4 regions of the Enterobacter nematophilus genome follow, and region 2 is predicted to be linked to each of the others. Evidence: predicted binding sites of a transcription regulator. Region 2 holds the regulator's gene; each other region holds the start of a gene.
The links. Region 2 encodes PurR, which represses purine synthesis genes. Its sites were predicted from a motif close to CANGCAAACGTTTGCNTG; they were not measured.
Positions count from the first base shown of each region.

Region 1: the regulator PurR is predicted to act here: its motif matches at 3,688-3,705, upstream of gltS (sodium/glutamate symporter).
Region 3: the regulator PurR is predicted to act here: its motif matches at 2,492-2,509, upstream of glyA (serine hydroxymethyltransferase).
Region 4: the regulator PurR is predicted to act here: its motif matches at 2,370-2,387, upstream of purE (5-(carboxyamino)imidazole ribonucleotide mutase).

Region 1 is NZ_JAPKNE010000005.1:168,898-174,267, reverse strand. It holds gene trmH (tRNA (guanosine(18)-2'-O)-methyltransferase TrmH) at 1-241, shown strand, start outside; gene recG (ATP-dependent DNA helicase RecG) at 245-2,326, shown strand; gene gltS (sodium/glutamate symporter) at 2,329-3,531, opposite strand; gene xanP (xanthine/proton symporter XanP) at 3,757-5,148, shown strand; gene OSH03_RS15150 (AsmA family protein) at 5,268-5,370, shown strand, end outside.
Region 2 is NZ_JAPKNE010000001.1:572,143-577,512, forward strand. It holds gene sodB (superoxide dismutase [Fe]) at 1-452, shown strand, start outside; gene OSH03_RS02655 (MFS transporter) at 490-1,656, opposite strand; gene cydH (cytochrome bd-I oxidase subunit CydH) at 1,820-1,909, opposite strand; gene purR (HTH-type transcriptional repressor PurR) at 2,207-3,232, shown strand; gene punR (DNA-binding transcriptional activator PunR) at 3,250-4,161, opposite strand; gene punC (purine nucleoside transporter PunC) at 4,276-5,370, shown strand, end outside.
Region 3 is NZ_JAPKNE010000007.1:172,087-177,456, forward strand. It holds gene OSH03_RS17640 (3-phenylpropionate MFS transporter) at 1-471, opposite strand, end outside; gene OSH03_RS17645 (DoxX family protein) at 645-1,067, shown strand; gene glyA (serine hydroxymethyltransferase) at 1,122-2,375, opposite strand; gene hmpA (NO-inducible flavohemoprotein) at 2,680-3,870, shown strand; gene glnB (nitrogen regulatory protein P-II) at 3,920-4,258, opposite strand; gene glrR (two-component system response regulator GlrR) at 4,324-5,370, opposite strand, start outside.
Region 4 is NZ_JAPKNE010000006.1:242,315-247,684, reverse strand. It holds gene cysS (cysteine--tRNA ligase) at 1-540, opposite strand, end outside; gene ppiB (peptidylprolyl isomerase B) at 716-1,210, shown strand; gene lpxH (UDP-2,3-diacylglucosamine diphosphatase) at 1,214-1,936, shown strand; gene OSH03_RS16865 (YdgH/BhsA/McbA-like domain containing protein) at 2,077-2,286, shown strand; gene purE (5-(carboxyamino)imidazole ribonucleotide mutase) at 2,458-2,967, shown strand; gene purK (5-(carboxyamino)imidazole ribonucleotide synthase) at 2,964-4,031, shown strand; gene mnmH (tRNA 2-selenouridine(34) synthase MnmH) at 4,116-5,186, shown strand; gene OSH03_RS16845 (porin) at 5,310-5,370, opposite strand, start outside.

The sequences.
Region 1 (5,370 bases), on a different contig from region 2:
CTCCGTGGCGTCCGCGCTCATTCTGTATGAAGCGCAGCGCCAGCGTCAGAACGCCGGGATGTACGAGCGCAGCAACAGCATGCTGCCGGAAGAGGAACAGCAGCGCCTGCTGTTTGAAGGAGGCTATCCGGTGCTGGCACGCGTTGCGAAGCAGAAAAAATTGCCTTACCCCCACGTCAACGCGCAGGGCGAGATTGAAGCCGATGCCGAGTGGTGGGCCACCATGCAGTACGCCGGGTAACCGATGAAAGGCCGCCTGCTGGATGCTATCCCGCTCAACAGCCTGACGGGCGTGGGCGCGGCGCAAAGCAATAAGCTGGCAAAAATTGGCCTGCACACCGTGCAGGATCTCCTGCTTCACCTTCCCCTGCGTTACGAAGACCGCACCCAGCTCTACAAGATTGGCGATCTGCTTCCCGCCATTTACGCCACCGTTGAAGGCGAAGTCCTGAACTGCAATATCACTTTCGGCGGACGCCGGATGATGACCTGTCAGATCAGCGACGGCACCGGCATCCTCACCATGCGTTTTTTCAACTTCAGCGCGGCGATGAAAAACAGCCTGGCGACAGGCCGCAGGGTGCTGGCCTATGGCGAAGCCAAGCGCGGGAAATACGGCGCAGAGATGATCCACCCGGAGTACCGCGTGCAGGGCGATCTCAGCACGCCGGAGCTGCAGGAGACGCTTACTCCGGTTTACCCGACGACCGAAGGCATTAAGCAGGCGACGCTGCGTAAGCTCACCGATCAGGCCCTTGAACTGCTCGATACTTGCGCCATTACCGAGCTGCTGCCGCCAGAACTGGCTCAGGGGATGATGAGCCTGCCCGAGGCGCTGCGCACCCTGCACCGCCCGCCGCCAACGCTGCTGCTCAGCGATTTAGAAAGCGGCAAACACCCCGCCCAACGGCGTCTTATCCTTGAGGAATTACTGGCGCATAACCTGAGCATGCTGGCGCTTCGCGCCGGCGCACAGCGTTTCCACGCTCAGCCGTTAAGCCCGAATGATGTGCTCAAAGATAAGCTGCTGGCCTCTCTGCCCTTTAAGCCCACCGGCGCGCAGGCGCGCGTCACCGCCGAGATCGAACGCGATATGGCGCTCGACGTGCCGATGATGCGCCTGGTGCAGGGCGACGTAGGCTCCGGTAAAACGCTGGTTGCCGCCCTGGCCGCGTTACGCGCCATCGCCCACGGCAAACAGGTCGCCCTGATGGCGCCGACAGAGCTGCTGGCCGAGCAGCACGCCAATAATTTCCGCGCCTGGTTCGCGCCGCTCGGGATTGAGGTGGGCTGGCTTGCCGGGAAGCAAAAAGGCAAAGCGCGTCTTGCGCAGCAGGAAGCCATCGCCAGCGGCCAGGTGCAGATGATTGTCGGCACGCACGCTATCTTCCAGGAGCAGGTGCAGTTTAACGGCCTTGCGCTGGTGATTATCGACGAACAGCACCGCTTTGGCGTGCATCAGCGTCTGGCGCTGTGGGAAAAAGGGCTGCAGCAGGGCTTCCACCCGCATCAGCTGATCATGACCGCCACGCCGATCCCGCGTACCCTGGCGATGACCGCCTATGCCGATCTGGATACCTCCACCATCGACGAGCTGCCGCCGGGCCGCACGCCGGTGACAACGGTTGCGATACCGGATACGCGCCGCAGCGATATCATCGATCGCGTGCGCAACGCCTGTACCCATGAAGGGCGCCAGGCCTACTGGGTCTGTACCCTGATTGAAGAGTCTGAGCTGCTGGAAGCGCAGGCCGCCGAAGCGACGTGGGAAGAGCTCAAGCTGGCGCTGCCCGAGCTGAACGTTGGCCTGGTTCACGGCCGCATGAAGCCCGCCGAGAAGCAAGCGGTGATGCAGTCCTTCAAACAGGGGGAGCTGCATTTGCTGGTCGCGACGACGGTCATCGAAGTGGGCGTTGACGTGCCCAACTCCAGCCTGATGATCATCGAAAACCCGGAGCGTCTGGGGCTTGCTCAGCTCCACCAGCTGCGCGGGCGCGTCGGCCGCGCCGCGGTAGCGTCGCACTGCGTGCTGCTTTACAAAGCACCGCTTTCAAAAACCGCCCAGATGCGGCTGCAGGTGCTGCGCGACAGCAACGACGGCTTTGTGATTGCGCAAAAAGACCTGGAGATACGCGGCCCGGGCGAACTGCTGGGCACGCGCCAGACGGGAAATGCGGAATTCAAAGTGGCGGACTTATTGCGCGATCAGGCCATGATCCCCGAAGTTCAGCGCCTTGCGCGCCATATTCATGAACGCTACCCCGAACAGGCGGCAGCGTTAATTGAGCGCTGGATGCCGGAAACCGAACGGTATTCCAACGCCTGATCTCAGGCAAACATCGGCAGCATCAGGTACAGCTTGATCACCAGCGCGTTGACGATATCAATGAAGAATGCGCCAACCATCGGGACCACCAGAAACGCCATATGCGATGGCCCGAACCGTTCGGTGATCGCCTGCATGTTGGCGATAGCCGTTGGGGTAGCCCCCAGACCAAACCCGCAGTGACCCGCCGCCAGCACCGCCGCATCATAGTTTTTCCCCATCATGCGCCAGGTCACGAACATGGCGTACAGCGCCATAAACAGCGCCTGCACCGCCAGAATCGCCACCATCGGCAGCGCCAGCGAGGCCAGCTCCCACAGTTTCAGGCTCATCAGCGCCATCGCCAGGAACAGCGACAGGCAGACGTTGCCGAGCACCGATACCGCGCGGTCAAACACGCGGTAAAAGCCCATCAGCGCCAGACCGTTGCTCAGGATCACCCCGATAAACAGCACGCAGACGAACGTTGGCAGTTCAAATGCAGTGCCCGCCAGCCATTGCGCAACCACTTTGCCTACGGTCAGGCAGATGGCAATCATCGCGATGGTTTCAATCATCACCAGTGAGGTGATGCTGCGGCCAACGTCCGGCTTTTCGAACGCGGTCGGCACCATTTCATCGTCCGGTCTGCCGTTCGGCGTGGTGGAGTGCTTCACCAGATAACGCGCTACCGGGCCGCCAATCAGGCCACCCAGCACCAGGCCAAAGGTCGCGCAGGCCATCGCCACTTCCGTCGCGTTTTCAAACCCGTAGCGTTCGATGAACAGCTTGCTCCACGCCGCGCCGGTACCGTGACCGCCCGAAAGGGTAATTGACCCCGCCAGCAGACCCATCAGCGGATCCAGCCCCAGCAGCGTTGCCATGCCGATGCCGATGGCGTTTTGCATCAGCAACAGCCCCACCACCACAATCAGAAACACGCCGAGCACCTTACCACCCGAGCGCAGGCTTGCCAGGTTGGCGTTCAGGCCGATGGTGGCAAAGAAAGCCAGCATCAGCGGGTCTTTCAGGGACATATCAAAATCAATTTCCCAGCCCATGCTTTTTTTCAGTATCAGCAGGGCCAGCGCCACCAGCAGACCGCCGGCGACAGGTTCAGGAATAGTGTATTTTTTCAGAAAGGAAACGCTGTGGACCAGCTTGCGACCAAGCAGAAGAACCAGCGTTGCGGCAACAAGGGTCGACAACGTATCGAGATGAATCATAAAAGGCTCCTGTTATGCGCGTGTTCCATACACACGCGGCGTTATCCTGGGCCGGGTTGCGCTCGTCATGAGCCCCCGGCGCAAAAAGTGTAATTTTTTTTTCCGATGGGTTGTAAAAAACCTGCTCACATCGGCAGATTTTCTTCCTTTTTTTTGTTGGCAATCGTTTGCTTTTACCAGATGGTCAGATAAAATGCCCGCTTTTCCACCGTGGGATTGCCGCCGATGTCCGTTAACAGCATAGAGTCGCCCGATGCGCAACCGATTGCGCAGAAGCAAAATAGCGAACTGATTTACCGCCTTGAAGACCGCCCGCCGCTGCCGCAGACGCTTTTCGCCGCCTGCCAGCATCTTCTCGCAATGTTTGTTGCGGTAATCACCCCGGCGCTGCTGATTTGCCAGGCGCTCGGATTACCGGCTCAGGACACGCAGCACATTATCAGTATGTCTCTGTTCGCCTCCGGCGTGGCCTCCATTATTCAAATTAAAGCCTGGGGTCCGGTGGGCTCTGGATTATTGTCAATTCAGGGCACCAGCTTTAACTTCGTGGCGCCGCTGATCATGGGCGGTACGGCGCTGAAAACCGGCGGCGCAGATGTCCCGACGATGATGGCAGCGCTGTTCGGCACGCTGATGCTGGCAAGCTGCACGGAGATGGTCATCTCCCGCGTGCTGCACCTGGCTCGCCGCGTGATCACCCCGCTGGTTTCCGGCGTCGTCGTTATGATTATCGGCCTGTCGCTGATTCAGGTGGGCCTCACCTCCATCGGCGGCGGCTACGCGGCAATGAGCGACCACACCTTCGGCGCGCCGAAAAACCTGCTGCTGGCGGGCGTGGTGCTGGCGATCATCATTCTGCTTAACCGTCAGCGTAACCCTTACCTGCGCGTGGCCTCGCTGGTGATCGCCATGGCGGCGGGCTATCTGCTGGCGTGGGCGCTGGGCATGCTGCCGGAGAACACCGCGCCGACCAACAGCGCGCTGATCACCGTCCCAACGCCGCTTTACTACGGCCTGGGCATTGACTGGGGCCTGCTCCTGCCGCTGATGCTGGTCTTTATGATCACCTCTCTGGAAACCATCGGTGATATCACAGCCACCTCCGACGTCTCCGAGCAGCCGGTGTCCGGCCCGCTGTACATGAAGCGCCTGAAAGGCGGCGTGCTGGCGAACGGCCTGAACTCGTTTGTCTCTGCGGTATTCAACACCTTTCCGAACTCCTGCTTCGGCCAGAACAACGGCGTGATCCAGCTGACCGGCGTGGCCAGCCGCTACGTTGGTTTCGTGGTGGCGCTGATGCTGATCGTCCTCGGCCTGTTCCCGGCGGTGAGCGGCTTTGTGCAGCACATCCCTGAGCCGGTGCTGGGCGGCGCAACGCTGGTGATGTTCGGGACTATCGCGGCCTCCGGCGTGCGTATCGTCTCTCGCGAGCCGCTGAACCGCCGCGCGATCATGATTATCGCGCTGTCGCTGGCCGTCGGTCTGGGCGTTTCCCAGCAGCCGCTGATCCTGCAGTTTGCGCCTGACTGGGTGAAAAACCTGCTCTCTTCCGGCATTGCCGCCGGCGGTATCACCGCTATCGTGCTGAACCTCGTTTTCCCGCCTGAGAAGAACTGATCCCCCTCACGGCAGGCAGTCAATGCCTGCCGTGACATCTAATTACACCATTCCCGCCTTGAGCATTGCGCATAAATCGTGCATAACTCCCTTATGTTCGTTTTGCGGGATGGAAGACCATGAAATTTATTGGAAAGCTACTCGTCTATCTTCTGGTAGCCCTGCTTATTGTGCTGCTGGCGTTCTATATTTTGCTCCAGACCCGCTGGGGCGCGGCTCAGG
Region 2 (5,370 bases):
AGGGCACCGGTTTTGAAGGCAAAACGCTGGAAGAGATCGTTCGCAGCTCAGAGGGTGGCGTTTTTAACAACGCGGCTCAGGTGTGGAACCACACTTTCTACTGGCACTGCCTGGCGCCGAATGCCGGCGGCGAACCTGCCGGTGAACTGGCAGCCGCCATCAACGCCGCCTTTGGCAGCTTTGCGGAGTTTAAAGCGAAGTTTACCGATGCAGCCATCAAGAACTTCGGTTCTGGCTGGACGTGGCTGGTAAAAGAGGCGGATGGCAAACTGGCTATCGTATCCACGTCTAACGCGGGCACCCCGCTGACCACCAGCGCTACGCCGCTGATGACCGTGGACGTGTGGGAGCATGCTTACTACATTGATTACCGCAACGCGCGCCCGAACTATCTGGAGCACTTCTGGGCTCTGGTTAACTGGGACTTTGTCGCGAAGAACTTCGCCGCGTAAGAGACACGCAGAAGGGGCAACCCTTCTGCGTTTTTGCTTATTCAGCCGTGCAAACCGCTTCAGGCTGTTTACGGCCGGACATCATCACCAGCAGCAGGCCAAGCGCGGCAATAATCGCCCCCATCACCGGCACAAAACTGTACCCCAGACCGCCTGAAATCACGGCGCCTCCGGCGGCGGCACCCAGCGCATTGCCGAGATTGAACGCCCCGATATTTACGGAAGACGAGAGGCCCGGCGCCTCATGGGCGACGCGCATCACGCGCATCTGCAGCGGCGGCACCACGGCAAAGGTAGCGGCTCCCCAGACGACCATCGCAATCGCCGCGCCGAACTCATTCCGCGCCAGCCACGGGATAGCGACCATAATGACAATCAGCAGAGTTAAAAAGCCCTTCAGCGTGCCGCTCACGGAACGGTCGGCAAATTTCCCGCCGAGATAGTTGCCAATCGAGAAGCCGACGCCAATCAGCACCAGCATCGCGGTAACGAAGAGAGGCGTTGCGTGGGTGATATCGTGCAGCACCGGTGAAATATAGGTGTAGAGGGTAAACATCGCCCCTGCCCCCAGCACCGTGGTGAGCAGCGCGGAGAGTACCTGCGGGCGCATCAGCACCGCCAGCTCTTTACGCACTTCCGGACGTTCTCCGGCGCTGCCTTTCGGCAGGGAGAAGAACAACGCCACCATCGCGACCACGCCCAGCCCGGCCGTTGCCAGGAAAGACATACGCCAGCCGATCGCTTCACCCAGCCAGGTCGCCGCCGGTACGCCGCCGATGTTGGCAATCGTCAGCCCCATAAACATGGTCGCCACGGCGCTTGCCTGCTTGTGTTTTGGCACCACGCTTGCGGCCACGACCGATCCCAGCCCAAAGAAGGCACCGTGGTTGAGGCTGGTCAGAATGCGAGACAGCATCAGGGTAGTGTAGTCCGGCGAAATGGCCGAAAGCACGTTGCCCAGGGTGAAAATCGCCATCAGGAAAATCAGCGCATTGCGGCGCGCGCGGTGCGAAAGCAGAAGCGTCATCAGCGGCGCCCCCACCATCACGCCGATGGCGTAGGCGCTGATTAACATCCCGGCGGCCGGGATCGAGACGTCCACGCCCCGGGCGATTACAGGCAGTAACCCCATCGGGGAGAATTCAGTGGTGCCAATCCCAAAAGCGCCAATCGCCAGGGCCAGCAGGGGAAAATTGATTTTCATGCGTCAACTCCGGATGCCGTGTCATGTAGTGACACAGAACAAAGAAGCGGAAAGCATGACATCAATCACAAAAAATGAGAAGTTAACAAAATGGCAAAAGATTTTTGCCAGGGAAGTAACAATCGGGACGTTCGGGAGGGAGAAGGCTCTCCCCCCGCGTAAATCAGTGCAGCGCAGCCGTCAGGCCAGCCGCCACAATCAGCGCCAGCACAATAACGGTGGTGAACAGCGAAAACTTCAGATCGGAACTCATCAATTTTTCTCCTTTTAATCCCCCCACGAAAAGTGAGCTTGCTCATTTTTGCACAGTTTACGTCAAAAATCTTCCATGATTTAAGCTGATAAACACTTTACCTCTTCCCCTTTTCATCAAGATAGGCCAAAATTCCACGCTAAATTTATTAGCGTACCGGCCATTGACCCCCTCCTGACGTCCCGTGTCGTTTTCCCGGCGTGCCGCAATCCAAAATTGCGTGATAAGGGTGAGAGAAGGCAAACGTTTACCTTCAAGTTTTTCAGGAGCTTAGGATATGGTCTGGAGTGACATTTAATGGCAACAATTAAAGACGTAGCAAAACGCGCAAACGTTTCCACTACAACCGTATCACATGTAATTAACAAAACCCGCTTTGTGGCGGAAGAGACGCGCAACGCCGTCTGGGCAGCAATTAAAGAGCTGCACTACTCCCCGAGCGCGGTTGCGCGCAGCCTCAAGGTTAACCACACCAAGTCTATTGGTCTGCTGGCGACCAGCAGCGAAGCGGCCTATTTTGCCGAGATCATTGAAGCGGTAGAGAAAAACTGCTTCCAGAAAGGCTATACCCTGATTCTGGGCAACGCCTGGAACAGCATTGAAAAACAGCGCGCCTACCTGTCGATGATGGCGCAAAAGCGCGTGGATGGCCTGCTGGTGATGTGCTCCGAGTACCCGGAATCCGTGCTGTCGATGCTGGAAGAGTATCGCCATATCCCTATGGTGGTGATGGACTGGGGCGAAGCGCGCGCCGACTTCACGGACTCCGTCATCGATAACGCCTTCGAAGGCGGTTATATGGCGGGCCGTTATCTGATCGAACGCGGCCACCGCGAGATTGGCGTGATCCCGGGCCCGCTGGAACGCAACACCGGCGCTGGCCGCCTGGCCGGCTTTATGAAAGCGATGGAAGAAGCGCTGATTACCGTGCCGGAAAACTGGATCGTGCAGGGTGACTTCGAGCCGGAATCAGGCTACCGCGCGATGCAGCAGATCGTCTCTCAGCCGCACCGTCCAACCGCCGTCTTCTGCGGGGGGGACATCATGGCAATGGGCGCGCTCTGCGCTGCCGACGAGCTGGGCCTGCGCGTCCCGCAGGATATTTCCGTGATCGGGTATGACAACGTGCGCAACGCGCGCTTCTTCACGCCAGCGCTGACCACCATTCACCAGCCGAAAGATTCGCTGGGTGAAACCGCCTTCAATATGCTGCTGGACAGGATCGTCAACAAGCGTGAAGAGTCGCAGTCCATTGAAGTTCACCCTCGCCTCATCGAACGCCGTTCCGTTGCGGACGGTCCGTTCCGCGACTATCGTCGTTAATCTCATTGCGGAGCCAGTCAGTCTGGCTCCCGCAGCCACTCCCGGTTAAGCGTTTCGCTGTCCCCCAGATAATCCAGAAGCCAGGCCATGGCGGGCGAGACATCATTTTGTTGCCAGGTGAGGCAGCAGGCCGCATCCGGGAACGGATTCTCCAGCGTCAGTTCAACCCACTCGCCGGTGTCGATGCGCGGACGCGCAAAATGAACGGGTACCATCGCGACGCAGAGCCCGGCGCTGAGGCACGTCGCCGACGATTCCCAGTCAGGGGCCACCACCCGCCGCTGGTTATCTAAAAGCCAGGTAATACGCTTGGGCAGAGAGCGGGAGGTATCCTCCAGCACCAGCGACGGCCAGCTGCGCAGCGTATCGTCGCTCAGCGGCCCTTCCATCTTCGCCAGCGGATGATCGCTTGCCACCACGCATTTCCAGCTCAGCATGCCCATATCGCGAAAGGCGTAACGTCCACCGACCGGGATCGCCTGGGTCGCACCAATCGCCATCTCTGCCCTGCCGTCCGCCAGCGCATCCCAGACGCCGTTGAACACCTCCTGCGAGACCCGCAGCTCGACATCCGAAAAATGACGATAGAAGTCGACGATCATCTGCCGGGTGCGTTCGGGCTTAACGATGTTATCCACCGCGATGGAAAGGTGTCCCCGCCAGCCGTTCGCGATCTGCTGGCACTGCTCGCGGGTGATCTGCATTTTTTTGATAACAGAACGCCCTTCCTTCAAAAACCACGCCCCTGCGGGCGTTAATTCCACATCACGATGCCGCCGTTCAAACAGCGGAACCGCCAGCCACTCCTCAAGCTGTCGCACCGTATAGCTGATGGCCGAAGGGACGCGGTGCAACTCCTGCGCCGCCCCGCTAAAGCTGCCGTTACGCGCGACAGCATCGACCACTTCAAGAGAATAATCTGACCACATTTTCTGCCTGCAAAAAATTTGAATGCACCCGCCAAATATTAGCGTTTCACAAGCGGCTTTGCACTCCCTACACTCAGCGCCAACGTATACCTGCCTCCTCAGGAGAATAAAACAGTGCAACCCAGGAAAGGTTTTTTAGTCTGGCTCGGCGGCTTAAGCGTGCTGGGCTTTTTGGCCACCGATATGTACCTGCCGGCTTTCGCCGCCATGCAGGAAGATTTGCAAACCCCTGCCGCCGCCATCAGCGCCAGCCTGAGTTTGTTCCTCGCCGGTTTTGCCTTCGCGCAGCTGCTCTGGGGACCGCTCTCGGATCGCTTTGGGCGTAAACCGGTGTTGCTGCTGGGGCTGGCCATTTTTGCCGTGGGCTGCCTGGGGATGCTATGGGTGCGCGATGCCACCTGGCTGCTGGTGCTGCGGTTTGTTCAGGCGGTCGGCGTCTGTGCCGCGGCCGTGACCTGGCAGGCGCTGGTCACCGACTACTACCCGGCAAACCGCACAAACCGTATTTTCGCCACCATTATGCCGCTGGTGGGGCTCTCACCGGCCCTCGCCCCGCTGCTGGGCAGCTGGATCCTCGCGCATTTCGACTGGCAGGCCATCTTCGCCACGCTGTTTGCCATTACGCTGGTGCTGATGCTGCCGGCGTTCGCCCTCAAGCCCGCGCATAAAAAAGAGGCGCACGCAGACGCGAAGCCGATTACCTTCACCTCCCTGCTGAGCGCTAAGGCGTATCGCGGCAACGTTCTGATCTATGCCGCCTGCTCGGCGAGCTTCTTCGCGTGGCTGACCGGGTCGCCCTTTATTCTGCACGATATGGGCTACAGCCCGGCGGCCATTGGCCTGAGCTACGTTCCGCAGACCATCGCGTTCCTGGTTGGCGGTTACGGCTGTCGCGCGGCGCTGCAAAAATGGGAAGGTCAGCAGATGCTGCCGTGGCTGCTGGTGCTCTATGCGCTGAGCGTCATCGGCACCTGGGCCGTTGGCTTTATTCCGGGCGCAGGTCTGGCCGAAATATTGATTCCATTCTGCGTGATGGCCATCGCGAACGGGGCGATCTACCCTATCGTTGTGGCGCAGGCGCTGCGTCCGTTCCCGCAGGCGACAGGCCGCGCGGCTGCGCTGCAGAACACCCTGCAGCTGGGGCTGTGCTTCCTGGCAAGCCTGGTGGTCTCCGCGCTGATTGCCACGCCGCTGCTGACGACGACCAGC
Region 3 (5,370 bases), on a different contig from region 2:
GCGGTAGTCGTAAAGGCTGACCAGTTTCCCCACCAGCGCCGAGCCGATCACGAAGGCAATCGAGCCCCACAGGCGCACGCGGCCATAGTCCATGGTGATCTGCTTTTGCCAGGTGTTTGCCAGGGCATCCGTCAGGGGTACCAGCGGCGAGAAGAACAGGTTAAAACCGACCATCACCACCATCAGCCAGGCAAACTGGTGGCTGACCCAGAAGCAGGCCGCAAAGACCAGCGTCAGCAGCGCCAGAATACGCACCGCTTTAATCAATAGAGAGGGATCGCTGACGCGGGGTGCAATCAACAGGCTACCCAGGAAACGAGCCACCAGCCCCGCGCCCAGCAGGATGCCGATGGTTTCTGGCGTCAAACCAATTCCCTTGAGCCAGACGCTCCAGAAAGGCAGAAAAATACCGTAGCTAAAGAAGTAGGTGAAGTAGCTGAGCGCCAGCCAGCGCGTGGAATGCAAGACCATGAATCCCTCCCGAAATGGAGGCCATAGTCTGGCGAGAATATAAAAATTAAGCAAGTAGATAGCCTGCTATAAATTAACGAAAAATTAACATGTTGCGCAGTCGTCTGGCTTATGGCGGGGAATGAAAATGTGTATTACGTTTAAATTACTCCACTTGCAGAGGTATTTCTGCCATGAACTCACTGCGTTATCTTGATTTTGGTCAGTCGCGTCATCTGCTGCTGCTGATTGGCCGCATCGCGCTTGTCGTACTGTTTATTATCTTTGGTTACCCGAAACTAACGGGATTTAGCGGCACCGTACAATATATGACCTCGCTGGGCACGCCGATGCCCATGCTGGCGGCCATTATTGCGGTGGTGATGGAAGTGCCTGCCGCCATCCTGATCGTACTGGGCTTTTTTACCCGCCCTCTCGCGGTTCTCTTTGTTTTCTACACGCTGGGCACGGCGATTATTGGTCACCACTACTGGGATATGAACGGTGATGCGGTGGTGCCGAATATGATTAATTTCTACAAGAACGTCAGTATTGCTGGCGCGTTTATTTTGCTGGCGATTGTGGGACCGGGGGCCATTTCCCTGGACCGACGTTAAGCCATAAAAAAAGGCCGCAAGCGCGGCCTTTTTTGTTTCTGCAAAGCAGAGGAATTATGCGTATACCGGGAAGCGTGCGCAGATATCCAGAACTTTACCTTTAACGCGCTCGATAACCGCGTCGTCATTGATGTTGTCCAGAACGTCACACATCCAGCCAGCCAGCTCTTTCACTTCCGCTTCTTTGAAGCCGCGACGAGTCACGGCCGGAGAACCGATACGGATACCGGAGGTCACGAACGGGCTCTTCGGATCGTTTGGCACGCTGTTTTTGTTCACGGTAATGTTGGCGCGGCCGAGGGCAGCGTCAGCTTCTTTACCGGTCAGGTTCTTATCAACCAGATCCAGCAGGAACAGGTGGTTTTCAGTACCGCCAGACACCACTTTGTAGCCACGGTTCAGGAACACTTCCACCATCGCTTTGGCGTTCTTAGCAACCTGCTGCTGGTAAACCTTGAACTCTGGCTCCATCGCTTCTTTCAGCGCGACGGCTTTTGCGGCGATAACGTGCATCAGCGGGCCGCCCTGCGCGCTTGGGAACACGGCAGAATTCAGTTTCTTATACAGATCTTCGTCACCGCCTTTCGCCAGGATCAGGCCACCGCGTGGACCCGCCAGGGTTTTATGGGTGGTAGTGGTCACAACGTGAGCGTGAGGAACCGGGTTCGGGTAAACGCCAGCGGCGATCAGGCCCGCAACGTGCGCCATGTCAACGAACAGGTACGCGCCGATGCTGTCTGCGATTTCACGCATTTTTGCCCAGTCAACGATACCGGAGTAAGCAGAGAAGCCACCGATGATCATCTTTGGTTTGTGCTCTTTGGCCTGCTTAGCCATATCTTCGTAGTCAATTTTACCGGACTCATCAATACCGTAAGGAATGATGTTGTACAGTTTGCCGGAGAAGTTAACCGGGGAGCCGTGAGTCAGGTGGCCGCCCTGCGCCAGGTTCATGCCCAGAACGGTATCGCCCGGCTGCAGCAGCGCGGTGTAGACCGCGAAGTTAGCCTGAGAGCCGGAGTGCGGCTGCACGTTCGCGTAGTCAGCGCCAAAAAGTTCTTTCGCACGGTCAATCGCCAGCTGCTCAACGATATCAACGTACTCGCAACCGCCGTAGTAGCGCTTGCCCGGATAACCTTCAGCGTATTTGTTGGTCAGCTGAGAGCCCTGCGCCTGCATCACGCGCGGGCTGGTGTAGTTTTCGGAGGCGATCAGTTCGATGTGCTCTTCCTGACGTACTTTTTCCTGCTCCATAGCCTGCCACAGTTCGGCATCATAATCGGCAATGTTCATTTCACGCTTTAACATCCGCATCTCCTGACTCAGCTAACAAGTAAATTTTGGCCTGAAAAGGCAGTCCTGTTGGACGACGGGCAACAGTATAACTGAATAGTTCTGTGATAACAGGTCTTGACAAATGATTTTACGCAAACGTTTTCCTTCGCGCCACGCAAGGGTTTGAGGAATAAAGATCTCGCTATTTCCAGCGGATTTCTTTTCAGGTTTGTGATGCGTATTTTTCATCTTGCAAAGAACCATTTACAAAGCATGGGTATTTTTTATAAGATGTATTTAAAATACATTATTAAAGTGACATCAGAAGGAAGCTGCCATGCTCGACGCTCAAACCATCGCTACCGTTAAAGCCACCATTCCCCTGCTGGTGGAAACCGGTCCTAAACTTACCGCCCATTTCTACGATCGCATGTTCACGCACAACCCGGAGCTCAAAGAGATTTTCAACATGAGCAACCAGCGTAACGGCGATCAGCGTGAAGCGCTGTTCAACGCCATCGCGGCCTACGCCAGCAATATCGAAAACCTGGCGGCGTTGCTGCCCGCGGTGGAAAAAATCGCGCAGAAGCACACCAGCTTCCAGATCCAACCCGAGCAGTACAACATCGTCGGCACTCACCTGCTGGCGACGCTGGACGAAATGTTCAGCCCGGGACAGGAGGTGCTGGACGCCTGGGGTAAAGCCTACGGCGTGCTGGCAAACGTGTTTATCAATCGTGAAGCGCAGATCTACAGCGAAAACGCCGGTAAAACGGGTGGATGGGAAGGGACGCGCGCCTTCCGCATCGTCGAGAAAACGCCGCGCAGCGCCTTAATCACCAGCTTTGAGTTTGAACCGGTAGACGGACAGCCGGTGGCCGATTACCAGCCGGGCCAGTATCTGGGCGTATGGCTGAAGCCTGAAGGCTTCCCGCACCAGGAGATCCGTCAGTACTCTCTGACCCGCAAACCAAACGGCAAAGGCTACCGCATTGCGGTGAAGCGCGAGGACGGCGGTCAGGTTTCCAGCTGGCTGCACAACGAAGCGAACGTGGGTGACGTCGTTCATCTTGCAGCGCCGGCGGGTGACTTCTTTATGGCCGTTGAAGCCAATACCCCGGTGACGCTGATCTCTGCGGGCGTCGGCCAAACGCCAATGCTGGCGATGCTGGACACGCTGGCGAAAACAAACCACGGCGCGCAGGTTAACTGGTTCCACGCCGCGGAGAACGGCGACGTGCACGCCTTTGCGGATGAAGTGAAAGCGCTGGGGGCGGATCTGCCCCGCTTCACCTCCCACACCTGGTATCGCCTGCCGACGGAGGCAGACCGCGCAGCCGCTCGCTTTGACAGCGAAGGTCTGATGAACTTAAGCCAGGTGGAAGGGGCGTTTAGCGCGCCGGAGATGCAGTTCTACGTCTGTGGACCGGTGGCGTTTATGCAGTATGCCGCGAAGCAGCTGGTTGAGCTGGGCGTGAATAAAGACAACATTCATTACGAATGTTTCGGGCCGCATAAGGTGCTGTAATGAAAAAGCCCCTCGAACGAGGGGCTTTTTTTCGCCGGGTGGCGAATTGTTAAATCGCCGCGTCGTCTTCTTCACCGGTACGGATACGGATCACGCGCGCCACGTCAAAGACGAAGATTTTTCCGTCGCCAATTTTGCCCGTCTGCGCCGTGCGGATAATGGTATCCACGCAGGTATCGACGATATCGTCGCTGACCACGATTTCAATTTTCACTTTCGGCAGAAAGTCGACCATGTACTCTGCGCCACGATAAAGCTCGGTGTGGCCCTTCTGACGACCAAAACCTTTCACTTCCGTCACGGTCATCCCGGTGATGCCCACTTCCGCCAGCGCTTCACGCACGTCATCCAGTTTGAAAGGTTTAATAATCGCATCAATCTTTTTCATGGTGGGTCCTTAAACTCTTGCCTGTAAGCTGCTTCGTAATCGGTTGCTCACAGTACCATACGGCACTACTCTTTAAAATCGTTTGCTTCCAGCTCGTGGCGTGAGAGCAGCTTATAGAACTCGGTGCGGTTGCGTCCGGCCATCCGCGCCGCGTGGGTCACGTTGCCTTTGGTTATCTGCAGCAGCTTGCGCAGATAGTTCAGTTCGAACTGGTTACGCGCTTCCGCAAACGTCGGCAAGGCCGTGTTCTCCCCTTCCAGCGCCTGCTCCACCAGCGCGTCGCTGATAACGGGCGAGGACGTCAGCGCCACGCACTGCTCAATCACGTTCACCAGCTGACGCACGTTACCCGGCCAGCTGGCGGCCATCAGCCGTTTCATCGCATCCGTCGAAAAGGCGCGCACGAACGGCTTATGCCGATCTGCCGCCTGGCGCAGGAGGTGATTCGCCAGCAGCGGAATATCTTCCGCGCGCTCCGCCAGCGCCGGGATCTTGAGGTTCACCACGTTCAGGCGGTAGTAGAGATCTTCACGGAACTCGTTGCGGGCCATCACTTTTGGCAGGTCGCGGTGGGTGGCGGAAATGATTCGCACGTTAATATCAATATCGCGGTTGCTGCCCAGCGGGCGCACTTTGCGCTCCTGAAGCACGCGCAGCAGTTTGACCTGCAGCGGCGCGGGCATGTCGCCAATCTCGTCGAGGAACAGCGTGCCGCCTTCCGCGGCCTGGAACAGCCCTTCCCGGCTGCTCACCGCGCCGGTGAATGCCCCGCGGGCGTGGCCAAACAGTTCAGATTCGAGCAGCTGTTCCGGCAGCGCGCCGCAGTTGATGGCGATAAAGGCGTTTTTGCTGCGCGGGCTGGCGTTGTGGATCGCCTGCGCCAGGATCTCTTTCCCGGTTCCGCTCTGGCCGTTAATCAGCACGCTGACGTCTGACTGTGCAACCATTCGCGCCTGCTCAAGCAGACGCAGCATTATCGGGCTGCGGGTGACGATTGATTCACGCCATGCGTCGTCGCCGGAGGGCGCGGCGTGCTCCAGCGCGCTGTCGATAGCTTTGTAGAGCGCGTCTTTATCTACCGGCTTGGTGAGGAAGCTGAACACGCCCTGCTG
Region 4 (5,370 bases), on a different contig from region 2:
GTCCATCGGGTTACGCTTCACGTCCACCACGTCAACGCGCGCGCCGGCCTGCAGCTGGTCCAGATCCTGACGGGAAAGCGCGCCGTAGGTTGGATCCGTCGGCACGGAGAACATCACGTCGCCGTTGTCCGCCACGTAGGCGTGACCGCGCGCGATCAGCTTCTCGTTGATCTCAATGATTTCGTGGATATGGTGGGTCGCGCGCGGCTCGCTGTCCGGGCGCAGAATATTTAGGGCGTCGAAGTCTTTGTGCATCTCAACGATCATGCGATCCACCAGCGCAACAAAGCTTTCGCCGTTTTCATTAGCGCGCTTGATGATTTTGTCGTCAATGTCGGTAATGTTACGCACGTACTTCAGGTTATAGCCCAGAAAACGCAGGTAGCGAGAGACGACGTCGAACGCGACAAAGGTACGGCCATGGCCGATATGGCAGAGATCGTAAACCGTAATACCACACACGTACATGCCGACTTCCCCGGCATGGATAGGTTTAAATTCCTCTTTCTGGCGCGTCATTGTATTAAAGATTTTTAACATCGAAGATTCCATGTAAACACGTGTGTGGGTTGTTTGTTCCCTATAATACCCATAATTCGGAATAGGATCAGCACACAATGCAAGGTGATCGCGTCCTGTGGTTATGCTATAACAAGCCCCTATATATGACCCGAAGGCGGGTCGACGTACCACAATAACGGAACAGGATGCAAAAATGGTTACTTTCCACACTAATCATGGCGATATCGTAATCAAAACCTTTGATGACAAAGCGCCTGAAACAGTTAAAAACTTCCTGGACTACTGCCGCGAAGGTTTCTACAACAACACTATTTTCCACCGCGTGATCAACGGCTTTATGATCCAGGGCGGCGGTTTCGAGCCTGGCATGCGCCAGAAAGAGACCAAAGAAGCGATCAAAAACGAAGCGAACAACGGCCTGAAAAACACCCGCGGTACGCTGGCAATGGCCCGTACTCAGGCGCCTCACTCTGCAACCGCGCAGTTCTTCATCAACGTGGCTGACAACGACTTCCTGAACTTCTCCGGCGAAAGCCTGCAGGGTTGGGGCTACTGCGTGTTCGCAGAAGTGGTTGAAGGTATGGACGTGGTCGATAAGATCAAAGCCGTCTCTACCGGCCGCAGCGGTATGCACCAGGACGTACCTAAAGAAGACGTTGTGATTACAAGCGTGACCGTCAGCGAGTAATTCGTGGCGACACTCTTTATTGCGGATCTGCATCTGCAAACAGAAGAACCGGCGATAACCGCCGGTTTTCTACGTTTTTTACGCGGTGAAGCGAAAAGCGCCGACGCGCTGTACATCCTGGGCGATCTGTTTGAGGCCTGGATTGGCGACGACGATCCTGACCCACTGCACCGTGAAATGGCTGCCGCCATTAAAACGCTGGTGGATTCCGGCGTCCCCTGCTACTTCATTCACGGCAACCGTGATTTCCTGCTCGGCAAGCGCTACGCCCGCGAAAGCGGTATGAAACTGCTTCCGGAAGAGCAGGTGCTCGATCTCTATGGCCGCAGGGTGCTGATCATGCACGGCGACACGCTCTGCACCGACGATACCGGCTACCTGGCGTTTCGCGCCAAGGTCCACACCCCGTGGATCCAGAAGGTGTTCCTTGCCCTGCCGCTGTTTATCCGCAGCCGCATCGCCGCCAGAATGCGCGCGGGCAGTAAAGCCGCTAACAGCAGCAAATCGTTGACCATCATGGACGTCAATCCGCAGGCGGTGGTGAGCGTGATGGAAAAGCACCGCGTTCAGTGGTTGATCCACGGTCATACCCATCGTCCTGACGTGCATTCTCTTATCGCCAACGGCGAACCGGCCCATCGCGTGGTGCTCGGCGCGTGGCACAGCGAAGGCTCAATGGTCAAAGTCACGCCAGAGGGTGTGGAGCTGATCGCTTTTCCGTTCTAATCTACCTCTTTACACTAATTCTATTTTTTTGAACGATACAGGCAAATTGTTTCGATTTTAATCAGTCCGTGGTCGGCCTAATATTTATCACATCAGGGCAACACGCCCTATCCCAAACAAAATACTTAAGGAATACGACCATGAAATCCATCAAAACTTTCGTTGCAGTTGCCGCTCTCTCCCTGGTTTCTTTCGGATCTTTCGCTCAGACCGTAAGCGCAACCGGTTCAACCCTTGACCGTGCGGAAGCGAAAATTGCTGCCCAGGCTGCGGAACAAGGTGCGTCCTATAAAATCACCAGCGCACAGTTCAACAACCGCGTGTACATGACGGCAGAACTGACGAAATAATGATTGCCGCTCGACGAAAACAGACCGCCAGAACGCGGTCTGTTTTGTTATGAATTGATGGCAACAACGGCTCAAGATTTAACCGCGCAACCGTTTTCCTTGCCCGTATAACATGCTATTCTCTGTGCCCTCGAAAGCAGTGTGTTTCGCACCACAGGAGTTTTAAGACGCATGTCTTCCCGCAATAATCCGGCGCGTGTCGCCATCGTGATGGGGTCCAAAAGCGACTGGGCTACCATGCAGTTCGCCGCCGAAATCTTTGAAATCCTGAATGTTCCGCACCACGTTGAAGTGGTTTCCGCACACCGTACGCCGGACAAACTGTTCAGCTTCGCCGAAAGCGCCGAAGAGAACGGTTACGAGGTGATCGTTGCCGGTGCGGGCGGCGCAGCACATCTGCCTGGCATGATTGCCGCCAAAACGCTGGTGCCGGTTCTGGGCGTTCCGGTCCAAAGCGCCGCGTTAAGCGGTGTCGATAGCCTCTACTCCATCGTCCAGATGCCGCGCGGTATTCCTGTCGGCACGCTGGCGATTGGTAAAGCGGGCGCGGCGAACGCAGCCCTGCTGGCCGCGCAAATTCTTGCGACGCACGACAAAGATTTACGCCAGCGCCTGGCGGTGTGGCGCAAAGCCCAGACCGACGAGGTGCTGGATAACCCGGACCCGCGGGGTGCGGCATGAAGCAGGTTTGCGTCCTCGGTAACGGCCAGCTGGGCCGCATGCTGCGTCAGGCCGGTGAGCCGCTGGGTATTGCCGTCTGGCCCGTCGGGCTGGACGCCGAGCCGGAAGCAGTGCCGTTTCACCAGAGCGTGATCACCGCCGAGATCGAACGCTGGCCGGAAACCGCGCTAACCCGCGAGCTGGCGCGCCATAACGCCTTCGTGAACCGCGACGTGTTCCCGATCATCGCCGACCGTCTGACGCAAAAGCAGCTGTTCGACAAGCTCGGCCTTGCGACCGCGCCGTGGCAGCTGTTGTCTGATAAAAGCGAGTGGAATGACGTTTTCGCGATGCTGGGCGAGCTGGCGATCGTGAAGCGCCGCGTCGGCGGATACGACGGCCGCGGCCAGTGGCGCCTGCGCGCGCATGAAACCGCCGAGCTGCCGGACGACTGCTACGGCGAGTGCATCGTTGAGCAGGGCATCAACTTTAGCGGCGAAGTGTCGCTGGTAGGCGCCCGCGGGCACGATGGCCGCACGGTGTTTTACCCGCTGACGCATAACCTGCATCAGGACGGCATTCTGCGCACCAGCGTTGCCTTCCCGCACGCCAATCCCGACCAGCAGGCGCAGGCGGAAGAGATGCTCTCTGCCATCATGCACGAGCTGGGCTACGTGGGCGTGATGGCGATGGAGTGTTTCGTCACGCCGTCGGGCCTGCTGATCAACGAGCTGGCCCCGCGCGTGCACAACAGCGGCCACTGGACGCAAAACGGCGCGTCTATCAGCCAGTTCGAACTGCACCTGCGCGCCATCACCGACCTGCCGCTGCCGCAGCCCGTCGTTAACAGCCCGTCGGTGATGATCAACCTGATCGGTACCGATCTGAACTACGACTGGCTGAAGCTGCCGCTGGTGCATCTGCACTGGTATGACAAAGAGGTTCGCGAGGGTCGTAAGGTTGGTCACCTCAACCTGAACGATACCGATACGGACCGCCTGAGCGCCACCCTGGAGGCGATCGTTCCTCTCCTGCCGCCGGAATACGCGAGCGGCATTGTCTGGGCACAATCAAAGCTCAAGTAAGACATCTGCGCCGGGGAGTTGACCTTCCCCTTCCCCGGCGTACAATCCCCGCCCATTGCTGCTGAGTTTTCTTCTGGAATAACCATGAACGATGGAACGGACTATCGCGCGATCCTCGCGTCTGATACCCCTTTAATCGACGTTCGCGCGCCGATCGAATTTGCCCAGGGCGCGATGCCTGCGGCAGTCAACCTGCCCTTAATGAACGACGACGAGCGCGCCGCCGTCGGCACCTGCTACAAACGCCAGGGCCCTGAAGCCGCGCTGGCGCTCGGCCATAGTCTGGTGAAAGGCGAGACGCGCGACGCGCGCGTCAGCGCCTGGCGCGAAGCCTGCCTTGCCCATCCCGAGGGCTATCTCTGCTGCGCGCGCGGCGGCCAGCGTTCACATATCTCTCAGGCCTGGCTGAAAGAGGCGGGCATCGACTACCCGCTGATCCGCGGCGGCTATAAGGCCCTGCGCCAGACGGCGATTCAGGTGACCATTGAGCAGTCGCAAAAACCGATGGTGCTTATTGGCGGCTGTACCGGAAACGGTAAAACCCTGCTGGTGAAGCAGCACGCGCAGGGTATCGATCTGGAAGGGCTGGCGCACCATCGCGGATCGTCGTTTGGCCGCACGCTCACGCCGCAGCTTTCCCAGGCAAGCTTCGAGAATCACCTTGCGGTTGAGCTATTGAAAAAAGACGCCACGCGCTGGGTGCTGGAAGACGAAGGCCGGATGATTGGCTCCAACCATCTCCCGGAGTGCCTGCGCGACCGCATGGTTGACGCCCCTATCGTTGTCGTCGAAGACCCCTTTGACGTCCGCCTGGAGCGCCTGCGCGAAGAGTATTTTGACCACATGTGGGCGGATTTTTCTGCCGCGTACGGTGAGGAGGCGGGCTGGAAAGAGTACAGCGAGTACCTGCACCACGGCCTGTTCGCCATTCGCCGTCGGCTTGGGCTGCAGCGTTTTGCGGAATTTACGGCGCTGCTGGACGCTGCACTTGCCGAACAACAGCGAACGGGCAGCACTGACGCACACTTCAGCTGGCTTGTACCGCTCCTGAACGACTATTACGACCCGATGTACGGCTATCAGCTGGAGAAAAAGGCGGAGAAGATTGTGTTTCGCGGGACGTTCGCAGACATTGCCGAGTGGCTTGATCGCTGAAAAAAAGCCGGGTGGCGAGGTAAAAGCAAAACGGCAACCAGGATTGCCGTTTTTAATGTTTGTTCCCTCTCCCCGTGGGAGAGGGTCAGGGTGAGGGCATCAGGCCGCACCCTACAAGACGACTTAGAAGTCGTAACGCAGACGCACCAGGTTCATGTCGCCCAGGTTGTCGGTGCTGGAGGTG